DNA from 4 places in the Luteipulveratus halotolerans genome. Region 4 is predicted to be linked to each of the others. Evidence: riboswitches for the same ligand, from Rfam matches in the RefSeq annotation. Region 4 holds a riboswitch; each other region holds the start of a gene.
What was found. Region 4 has a riboswitch for S-adenosylmethionine ahead of VV01_RS02060 (LLM class flavin-dependent oxidoreductase). Riboswitches for the same ligand answer to the same signal wherever they lie in the genome.

Region 1 (2,195 bases), 890 kb from region 4:
TCATGGCCCTGCAGGAACTCGGCGACCTTGTGGGCGTTCTCGATGTGGCGCTCGACCCGCAGGCTGAGCGTCTCCAGCCCCTGCGCGATCAGGAAGGCGTCGAACGGTGACGTCGCCGGCCCGAGGTCGCGCAGCAGCTGGACGCGCGCCTTGAGGATGTAGGCGAGGTTGGCCCCGAGGTCGCTGCCCACGCCGAGGTCGCGCGCATAGACCAGGCCGTGATAGCTCTCCTCCGGCGTGTTGAACCCCGGGAACTTCTCGGGGTTCTTGGCGTAGTCGAACGTGCCGCCGTCGACGATGACACCGGCGATCGTGGTGCCGTGGCCGCCGAGGTACTTCGTCGCCGAGTGCACGACGACGTCTGCGCCGTGCTCGAGCGGACGCAGGAGGTAGGGCGTCGCGATGGTGTTGTCGACCACGAGCGGTACGCCGACCTCGTGCGCGACCGCGGCCACGGCCTCGATGTCGAGGACCTCACTCTTGGGGTTGGAGATGGTCTCGCCGAAGAACACCTTGGTGTTGTCCTTGACCGCCGCACGCCACGACTCGGGGTCGCGGGTGTCCTCGACGAAGGTCACCTGGATGCCGAGCTTGGGCAGTGTGTGCTTCAGCAGGTTGAACGTGCCGCCGTACAGCGAGGGGCTGGCGACGACGTGGTCGCCGGCCTCGGCGACGTTGAGGATCGCGATCGTCTCTGCGGCCTGACCGGAGCCGAGCAGCAGCGCGCCGACACCACCCTCAAGGCTGGCGATGCGCTGCTCGACCGCGTCCTGGGTGGGGTTCATCAACCGCGAGTAGATGTTGCCGAACTCCTTGAGCCCGAACAGGTTCGCGGCGTGCTCGGCGTCGTTGAAGACGTACGACGTCGTCTGGTAGATCGGCAACGCCCGGGCACCCGTGGTCGGGTCCGGGGTCTGACCGGCGTGGATCTGGCGGGTCTCGAAGGACCAGCTGGGGGTGGCGTCGTCAGTCATCGATGCACTCCTCGTCGACGGTTCGCACCGCCGACGGCACCGGCGGTGCTGCGGAAGCAGGACGTCTGCTGCCCGCGCTTGCCGTCGGGCCTGTTGCCCGCACGGCCAGGTCCTCACCCGGGGCACCCCACCGCGGAGGAGGGTTGCCGGCCAGCGAGCCGGGGCTTGACGCTGGCGCTCTTGACCTGCGGTGAGACTAGCGCGAGGAGGCGCCGTCGTACATCACCGTTTCTTATGATGAACCAAACAATCAGGGCAGCTGCGAGAGCGCGTGGATGAGCAGGCCGACCAGGCCACCGACCACAGTGCCGTTGATGCGGATGAACTGCAGGTCACGACCGACCTGCAGCTCGATGCGCCGTGCCGCCTCGTCGCCGTCCCAGCGTGCGACGGTCTGGGAGATCAGCGTCGAGATCTCACGCCCGTACGTCGTCACGACATAGCCCGCCACGTCGTGGAGGCGTCGGTCGACTGCGCCACGCAGCTGGTCGTCGGCCACCAGACGGCGCCCCGCGTCGGCCAGCAGCGCGCTCATCCGCGCACGCAGCGGACCGTCCTCGTCGGCCAGAGCCTCCACGAGGGTGTGCTGCACCGAGCCCCACACCGAGACCATGCCGTCGGCCACACCGGGGTGGGTGAGGAAGCGTTCCTTGAGTGCCTCGGCCCTCGCCTGCGTCTGCGGGTCGTGCTGCAGGTCGCGCGCGAGACCCGCGAGGAGATCGTCGAGGGCGTGCCGCGCCGGGTGCTCGGCGTTGTCGCGCACGTCGCCCAGCCAGCTCATGATCTCGGCGTAGAGGCGATCCGTCACCGTCTCGTCGAGCCACCGCGGTGACCACCAGGGCGCGCGGGCGCCGATGATCGAGGCGATGGTGGCCTTGTTGTCCCGGGCCCAGTCGTGGACCTGGCCGATGCCCAGGTCGACCAGGCCCTGGTGAGAGCGGTCCTGCAGCACACCGTCGAGCAGGTGTCCGGCGATCTCGCTGATGGGCTCCTGGGCCAGACGCGGGAGGAAGAACCCCTCGAGCAGCGTGCGCACCTCGGCGTCCTGGACCGACGAGACGGCCCGGCTCAGGGCCGGCGCCGCCTCTCGTACGACGGTCGCAGCATGCTCGGGGTCGGACACCCAGCGGCCGAGGCGCAGCGGGATCTGCGCCTGCGCGAGTCGCTCCTGGACGATGTCGGCGGTGAGGAAGTTCTCGGTGACGAAGTCCTCGAGGCTCT
Region 2 (2,195 bases), 140 kb from region 4:
TGGTGGCCGTCGTCCGACCCGTGACCGACGCGTGGCCGGCCGCTCACCGCTCGCCTCGGGCTCGCCGTCGGCGTGACCATGCTCGTCTGCTTCGCGACCGGGCTGATCAGCCAATACCACGCGCATCCGTGGGGGTGGCTGCCTCCGCCGGCCTCGCCGGCGTGGGGATACCGCCTCACCCAGGGCGTCCACGTGATCACCGGCATCGCGGCGATCCCGCTGCTGCTGGCCAAGCTGTGGTCCGTGCAGCACCGGCTGCGCCAGTGGCCACCGGTGCGTTCGCTCGTGCACGGCGCCGAGCGTGCGGCGGTCGGGCTGCTCGTCGCCGCAGCGCTGCTCGAGCTGGTCACGGGCTTCCTCAACGTCCTGCAGTACTACCCGTGGCCCTGGGACTTCGTCGCCGTCCACTTCGCGACGGCCTGGTTGCTGGTCGGCGCGCTGCTGGTGCACGTGGCGGCCCAGCTGCCCGCGATCCAGGAGGGGCTGCGCACCCGGCTCTCGTGGTCGCCCGCGAGTGACGCCGTGCTGAGGGCAACGGCCGCGCCCTTCTCCGTAGACGACCATCGAGCTCGCGAGCACCAGCCTGCGCACGCCACGGCGTGCCATCGCTGCCAGCAGCGTGGTCGTGCCGACGTCGTTGTGCGAGGCGTACGCCGGCAGGTCCGCCACGTCGACGCCGCGCCCGACCTTGGCCGCCAGGTGCGCGACGACGTCGACGCGGTGCACCGCGCGCTCGGCCACGTCCGGGTCGCGTACGTCATCACCGTCGACCAGGTCGAGCCGGGTCACGTCGTGACCGGCTGCCGTCGCAGCGTCCACGACGTGCCGTCCGATGAACCCGGCGCCGCCGGTCACGAGCAGTCTCATGTACTCACGCTAGGCGCGAGACCTGTTGGGACACAGCGGGATCGGCCCCGTCAGGCGATCGTTCCGCACTTCGTCACATCCGGTCCCGACGTGACCCACGTCATAATCCCGTGTTGGGTTACCCATTTGACTTCCCGCTGAACGCGTTCTTACCGTAGGCCCAGGTCATGAGACCCAGCGACAAGCCCTGGCTTGCTGGGCGGCAACCCTCACGGACGTGGCGGGGTGCTCCAGGTGACGACCGGGCGCGACCAACCCTCGCGCAAGCACTCCACTCCCGTAGTGGCCGACCTTCGAGGACGCCCATGCACCACCACACGCACCACTCGGCACCGACGACCACCCGTCGTTGCTGCTGTCCGCGCTGCCGCTGACAGGCGCGCCGCACAGCCCTCACGCACCCACCGCAGCAACCCCGCAGGGGTCGGCTGACCCTGCCGTCCTCCCTGCCCGCACCGAAAGGAACCACCATGTCCGAGACCCCGAAAACCCCTGAGAATGTTGACGGTTCGACGCCCGCGCTGCCCGACAAGCCCGGCCGCGGCAAGGGCGCTCTGTTCGGCGCTGCAGCCGCCGGCGTCGTCGTCCTCGTCGCCGCCGGCTTCGCGATCAAGGCCGTCGCGTCCGACGACGACGAGGGCGGCACGCAGACCGTCAGCATCGGGACGACCGAGGCGAGCGCGCCCTACTGGAAGCCGCTGCAGGACCTCGCCGCCAAGCAGGGCATCACCATCAAGGTGGTCAACTTCGGTGACTACACGCAGGCCAACCCCGCCCTCGCGCAGAAGCAGACCGACCTCAACCTGTTCCAGCACCTGCAGTTCCTCGCGACGTACGACGTCGAGGCGGACCAGGACCTGACGCCGATCGGCTCGACGGTCGTCGTACCGCTGGGTGTCTACTCCAAGAAGCACACGGCGCTCAACCAGATCCCCCAGGGCGGCAAGGTCGCGATCCCCAACGACCCGACCAACCAGGCGCGGGCGCTGCTCGTGCTGCAGCAGGCCGGCCTGCTCAAGCTCAAGGGCGGCGGCAACACGCTGTCGACCCCCAAGGACATCGACACCGGCGCCTCCAAGGTCACCGTCGCCCCGGTCGACGCCGCGCAGACCGTGGCCTCGCTGCCGTCTGTCGACGCGTCGGTGATCAACAACAACTTCGCCCTCGACGCCAAGCTCGACCCGAAGAAGGCGCTGTTCAACGACGACCCGAAGCGCCCGGAGGCCGAGCCCTACATCAACGCGTTCGTCGCGCGCGCCGAGGACAAGGACAACCCGACCTACCTCAAGATCGCGAAGCTCTACCACGACCCCTCGGTGATCACGCAG
Region 3 (2,195 bases), 910 kb from region 4:
GCGGCCTCGGAGAGCTGGTCGCCTACGTTCCTTACCTCCTCGGATTCGTCCCTGCGCGGTCGGTGGTGGTGGTCGCGACCACTGCCACCGGCGTCGGTCCGACCTCCCGCGTCGACGTGCCCGCGTCCGCTGCGGACCTCGCCGCGGTGGCCATGACGGTGGCCGACCAGATGGAGCGCGTCCCTCTCGAACGGGTCGACGTCATCGGGTTCGACGACCACGAGCACGTGAGCGAGCTGGTCGCCCTCATCGCGGACGAGATGGGCGTCCCCGCGCACGAGGTGCTGGTCGCCGACGGCCGGTGGCGCCTCCAGCGTTGCGGGTGCGGTCGCTGCGATCTCGGCCCCAGCCGGCCCGTTCCCACCGCTGACCGCGTCCCCGCCGTCGCCGACCAGGTCCTGCGCGAGATCGAGGTGTACGCCGACCGCGCCGCGCTGGCGGCCAGCGTGTGCCCTGGGCACCCGCTGGTCACCGCTGCCGTGCGGGCGGCGGAGCCGGGTGAGGTGAGCAGCGCACGGCTCGCCGCAGCGTGGGCGGCCGTCGTCGACGCGGGTGACACGGCGCCGCCGGTTGCGGCGCTCCCGGTGGAGGTCTTGAGCATCGCGACGCGCTCGCTGCTGGACCTGCCGCTGCGCGATGACCTCATGGGCTGGCTCACCCCTGACGCGCTCGACCTGCCTGCCGCCGACCCGTGGCTGCGCACGGCGCTGACCCGGGCGATCGGTACGCCGTCCTGGCGACGACCCGATCAACGCGGCGGCGTCGAGCACGACGTCCAGGTCGTCCGGGTCACGCGTCGGCTGCAAGAGCTCGTCACGATCACTCCGGAGGACTGGGTCACCGGCACCGGCACCCTGCTGGGCTACTGGTGCTGGGTCCACGGCAACGGAGCGTTGGCCGGGGTCGCGCTCGAGCGCGCTGCCGAGGCCGGACCGGCCCGGATGGCCGAGCTGGTGCTCCACGCGATGAGCCTCGGTGTCCGTCCGCAGGACCTGCGGTCCAGCCCCCGAGAGATCGCCTTGTGAGAGTTGGGACTGTGTCGCGCCGCTGCTAACGTCAGGTCTCGTCAAGAGTCTCAGCGACAAGCCCCGGCTGGCTGAGCGGCAACCCTCCACCGCGGTGGGGTGCCCCGGGTGAGGACAGGGTCGGGCCTGCAGGTGGTCCGACAAGCGCGGGGCCAGCGCCGATGTGGCCCCTGACCAGGGAGCGACACCGTGACAGTGCTGAGCCGACGACCGACCGGTGTGCGCCCTGACGTGCTCGAGCCGCTGCCTCCCGGCAGCAACCCGGACGCGTTCGGGGTCCGGATCGGGCCGCAGGCACTGGAGAGCGGCGAGACGCTTCCGGAGGCCACGATCGCCGTCCAGACCTGGGGACGGCTCGCGCCGGACCGCGCCAATGCCGTCCTGGTCGAGCACGCCCTCACCGGCGACACGCATGTCATCGGAGCGGCAGGCCCGGGTCAGCCCACAGCAGGGTGGTGGCCGGGGGTCGTCGGGCCGGGGTGCGCCATCGACACCGACCGCTACTTCGTGGTGGCCACCAATGCTCTCGGTGGCTGCCGTGGCAGCACCGGCCCGTCGAGCCCGGCGCCGGACGGGCGGCCCTGGGGCTCGCGATTCCCGCAGATCAGCGTGCGCGACCAGGTCGCGGCCGAGGCTCAGGTCGCCGATCTGCTCGGGATCAACCGGTGGCGTCTGGTCGTCGGTGGGTCGATGGGTGGCATGCGCGCAGCCGAGTGGGCTGCGTCCTACCCCGACCGTGTCCAGGACACCGCGGTCATCGCAAGCGCCGGAGTCGCTGCGGCCGACCAGATCGCATGGGGACAGGCGCAGATCCTGGCCATCACCGGCGACCCCGACTACTACGGCGGCGACTACTACGACCGAGGTGTCGTGCCCTCGCACGGACTCGGCCTCGCGCGACGCATCGCCCACACCACCTACCGCAGCGCCGACGAGCTCGACCGCCGATTCGGCGTCGTCGAGCAGGCCGGTGAGCAGCCCCTGCGGGGCGGTCGGTTCTCGGTCGAGGGCTACCTCGACCACCACGCCGCCAAGCTCGTCGGCCGTTTCGACGCCGGCACCTATGTCGCGCTGACCCGCGCGATGGCCACGCACGACATCGGTCGCGGCCGCGGCGGGATGGCCGCGGCACTGTCGTCGTACGACGGCGGCCTGCACGTCATCGCGGTC
Region 4 (2,195 bases):
GACCAGCACGTCCCCGAGCACGCGGACGTCGTCCTCACGGCCGGCCCGCTGCTGCGCCGCGCGGATCGTCGGCAACGCCTCGGCGGCGTCGTCCTTCGGGGTGACGAAACCGACATCGGCGGACGTGCCGATCAGCTGCCACGGGCGTTCGTCGTGCCCGAGCGCCGCGACGACAGGCTGTCCCTGCGGTGGGCGCGGCGTGATCGAGGGGCCGCGCACGCTGAAGTGCTCGCCCTCGAAGTCGATGTAGTGCAGCCTGTCGCGGTCGACGAACCGGCCGGTCGCGGCGTCGCGGATCTCGGCGTTGTCCTCCCATGAGTCCCACAGCCGGCGCAGCACCTCGACGTAGTCGTCGGTCTCGTCGAACAGGGCGTTCGCGAACGACCGCTGACCGTCGGCGTCGAGGTCGGACCAGTCGCCGAGCTCGCGGCGACCGAAGTGCGCCGACTCGTCACGACGGCCTCCGATGCGCACCTGTACGCCGGCCCGGCCGCTCGTGACGTAGTCCAGCGTGGCGATGGCCTTGGAGATGTGGAACGGCTCGGTGTGTGTCGTGATCGCGAGCGGTACCAACCCGATTCGGCTGGTGAGCGCGCCGACGTGGTTGGCGACGTGGACGGCGTCGAGCCGTCCTCGTACGCGGTCGGTGCGGGGGTCGTGGTGGAGGCCGTCGTCGGCCTGCAGTGCGAGCCCGTCCTCGATGGTGACCAGGTCGAGCGTGCCGCGCTCGGCGAGCAGGACGAGGTCGGTCCAGTAGCGGGCGGTGAACAGCTCGTCGGCCCGCGCGGACGGGTCACGCCACGAGCCGGGGTGCCAGCCGGTGCCGTCGAGGGCCAGGGCGAGATGGGTCGTCGAAGATGTGCTCATGGGTGCCTCCCGGGCGGCTCGCGCCGCGTCGTCGCGCTTGCCGCACGGGTTCATGCGGCCGGGTCGTCACCTGGGGCACCCCGCCGCGGTCGGAGGGTTGCCGGTCAGCGAGCCAGGGCTTGTCGCTGACACTCAAGACCGCGATCACGATAACGCACAGTTATTCGTATGAGAAGTAGATGGGCATGATCGGCCGCCCCGGTGAGGCGTGAGTCCTGACCGGGGCGGCCGGGGGTGCGCAGGCGCGATCAGCAGGTGACGCCCGTCGGAGCCTTGCCGGTCAGCACCTTGTACGCGCTCTTGAAGTCGGCGCACCGCTGCTGGCGGCTAGGGTTGCTCGGCTGGTCGCTGCCACCGAACCCGATGGCCGTGGCCACGCGGCCCATGTCGTTCTGGTCCGCGTACGCGTTCAGCGGGCGCTCCTTGGTCCAGTACCACCGGGCGATCGGAGCACTCCACTTCAATGACGCGGCCCGTGTCGGCGTGCCCAGGAGGTCGACTCCGAGATAGCTGCCCGCGGACTTGTAGTTGAAGTCGGCCGTCAGCTGGATGAAGCCGCGTCCCTTGTACCGAGCGCCGACCCCGACCTCGGACGCGTTGTACCTCACGTTCGACTCCGAGACGAGCGTCGCGAGGAACGCCGCCTTGCGGGACGGGGTCGTGATGCGGCCCTTCTTCATCGCGGCGTTCAGCGACGGCAGACCCTTCTCGACGGTGGCCTTGTCGCCGACGCGTGTCCCGAACATCGCCTTGAGGTCGTTGTAGGTGACGTCGGTGCCGCTCTCGGATCCCGTCTTCACCGCGCACGTATCGGGCACCGTGGTGATCGGGGCGTCCGCGGGGTACGACGAGCTCACCTTCGTGGCCGACGAGACGCCGGAGCCGCGGCTGGGGTCGGCGACCAGGCTGCGGTAGACGCCCTGACCGCTACGCCGCAGCACGACCCCGCCACCGGCCGACGTGATCGCCCGCGACGCGCCGAACTTCTCGCGCACGGTCAGCGAACGCTCGGTCCAGCCGCTCTTGCCGGCGGTCAGGTCGGAGTAGTGCAGGTTGCCGCGGGAGTCGGTCCACCCGAGCTCCCAGTCCGATCCGGCGTTGCCGAAGAACGCGACCGGTGAGGCGTTGAACCCGGCGACCTTCACGTACCCCGACGGCGCCTTCGTGGTGGTCACGCTCGACATGGCGTAGAGCGCACCGCCCTTGACGCCGTACAGCCGCTTGCCGTCGGACGTGAGCCGGCTGAAGCCGTACTTGTTCGGCTTCGACGCCGTGCCGCTCGCGAGGTTGGTGCCCGAGTTGAGCGTGCGCTTGTCCTTGTTGAACGA

Region 1: another riboswitch for S-adenosylmethionine. It lies ahead of VV01_RS06410 (bifunctional o-acetylhomoserine/o-acetylserine sulfhydrylase); the one in region 4 lies ahead of VV01_RS02060 (LLM class flavin-dependent oxidoreductase).
Region 2: another riboswitch for S-adenosylmethionine. It lies ahead of VV01_RS02770 (MetQ/NlpA family ABC transporter substrate-binding protein); the one in region 4 lies ahead of VV01_RS02060 (LLM class flavin-dependent oxidoreductase).
Region 3: another riboswitch for S-adenosylmethionine. It lies ahead of metX (homoserine O-acetyltransferase MetX); the one in region 4 lies ahead of VV01_RS02060 (LLM class flavin-dependent oxidoreductase).

Annotation. Positions count from the first base shown of each region.
Region 1 is NZ_LAIR01000002.1:1,229,527-1,231,721, reverse strand. It holds gene VV01_RS06410 (bifunctional o-acetylhomoserine/o-acetylserine sulfhydrylase) at 1-974, opposite strand, end outside; SAM riboswitch class IV at 1,044-1,160, opposite strand; gene VV01_RS06405 (DUF445 domain-containing protein) at 1,225-2,195, opposite strand, start outside.
Region 2 is NZ_LAIR01000002.1:477,505-479,699, reverse strand. It holds gene VV01_RS23770 (NAD-dependent epimerase/dehydratase family protein) at 1-867, opposite strand, end outside; SAM riboswitch class IV at 1,031-1,142, shown strand; gene VV01_RS02770 (MetQ/NlpA family ABC transporter substrate-binding protein) at 1,338-2,195, shown strand, end outside.
Region 3 is NZ_LAIR01000002.1:1,246,491-1,248,685, forward strand. It holds gene VV01_RS06480 (DUF4192 domain-containing protein) at 1-1,025, shown strand, start outside; SAM riboswitch class IV at 1,065-1,178, shown strand; gene metX (homoserine O-acetyltransferase MetX) at 1,215-2,195, shown strand, end outside.
Region 4 is NZ_LAIR01000002.1:336,500-338,694, forward strand. It holds gene VV01_RS02060 (LLM class flavin-dependent oxidoreductase) at 1-867, opposite strand, end outside; SAM riboswitch class IV at 896-1,007, opposite strand; gene VV01_RS02065 (glycoside hydrolase family 19 protein) at 1,116-2,195, opposite strand, start outside.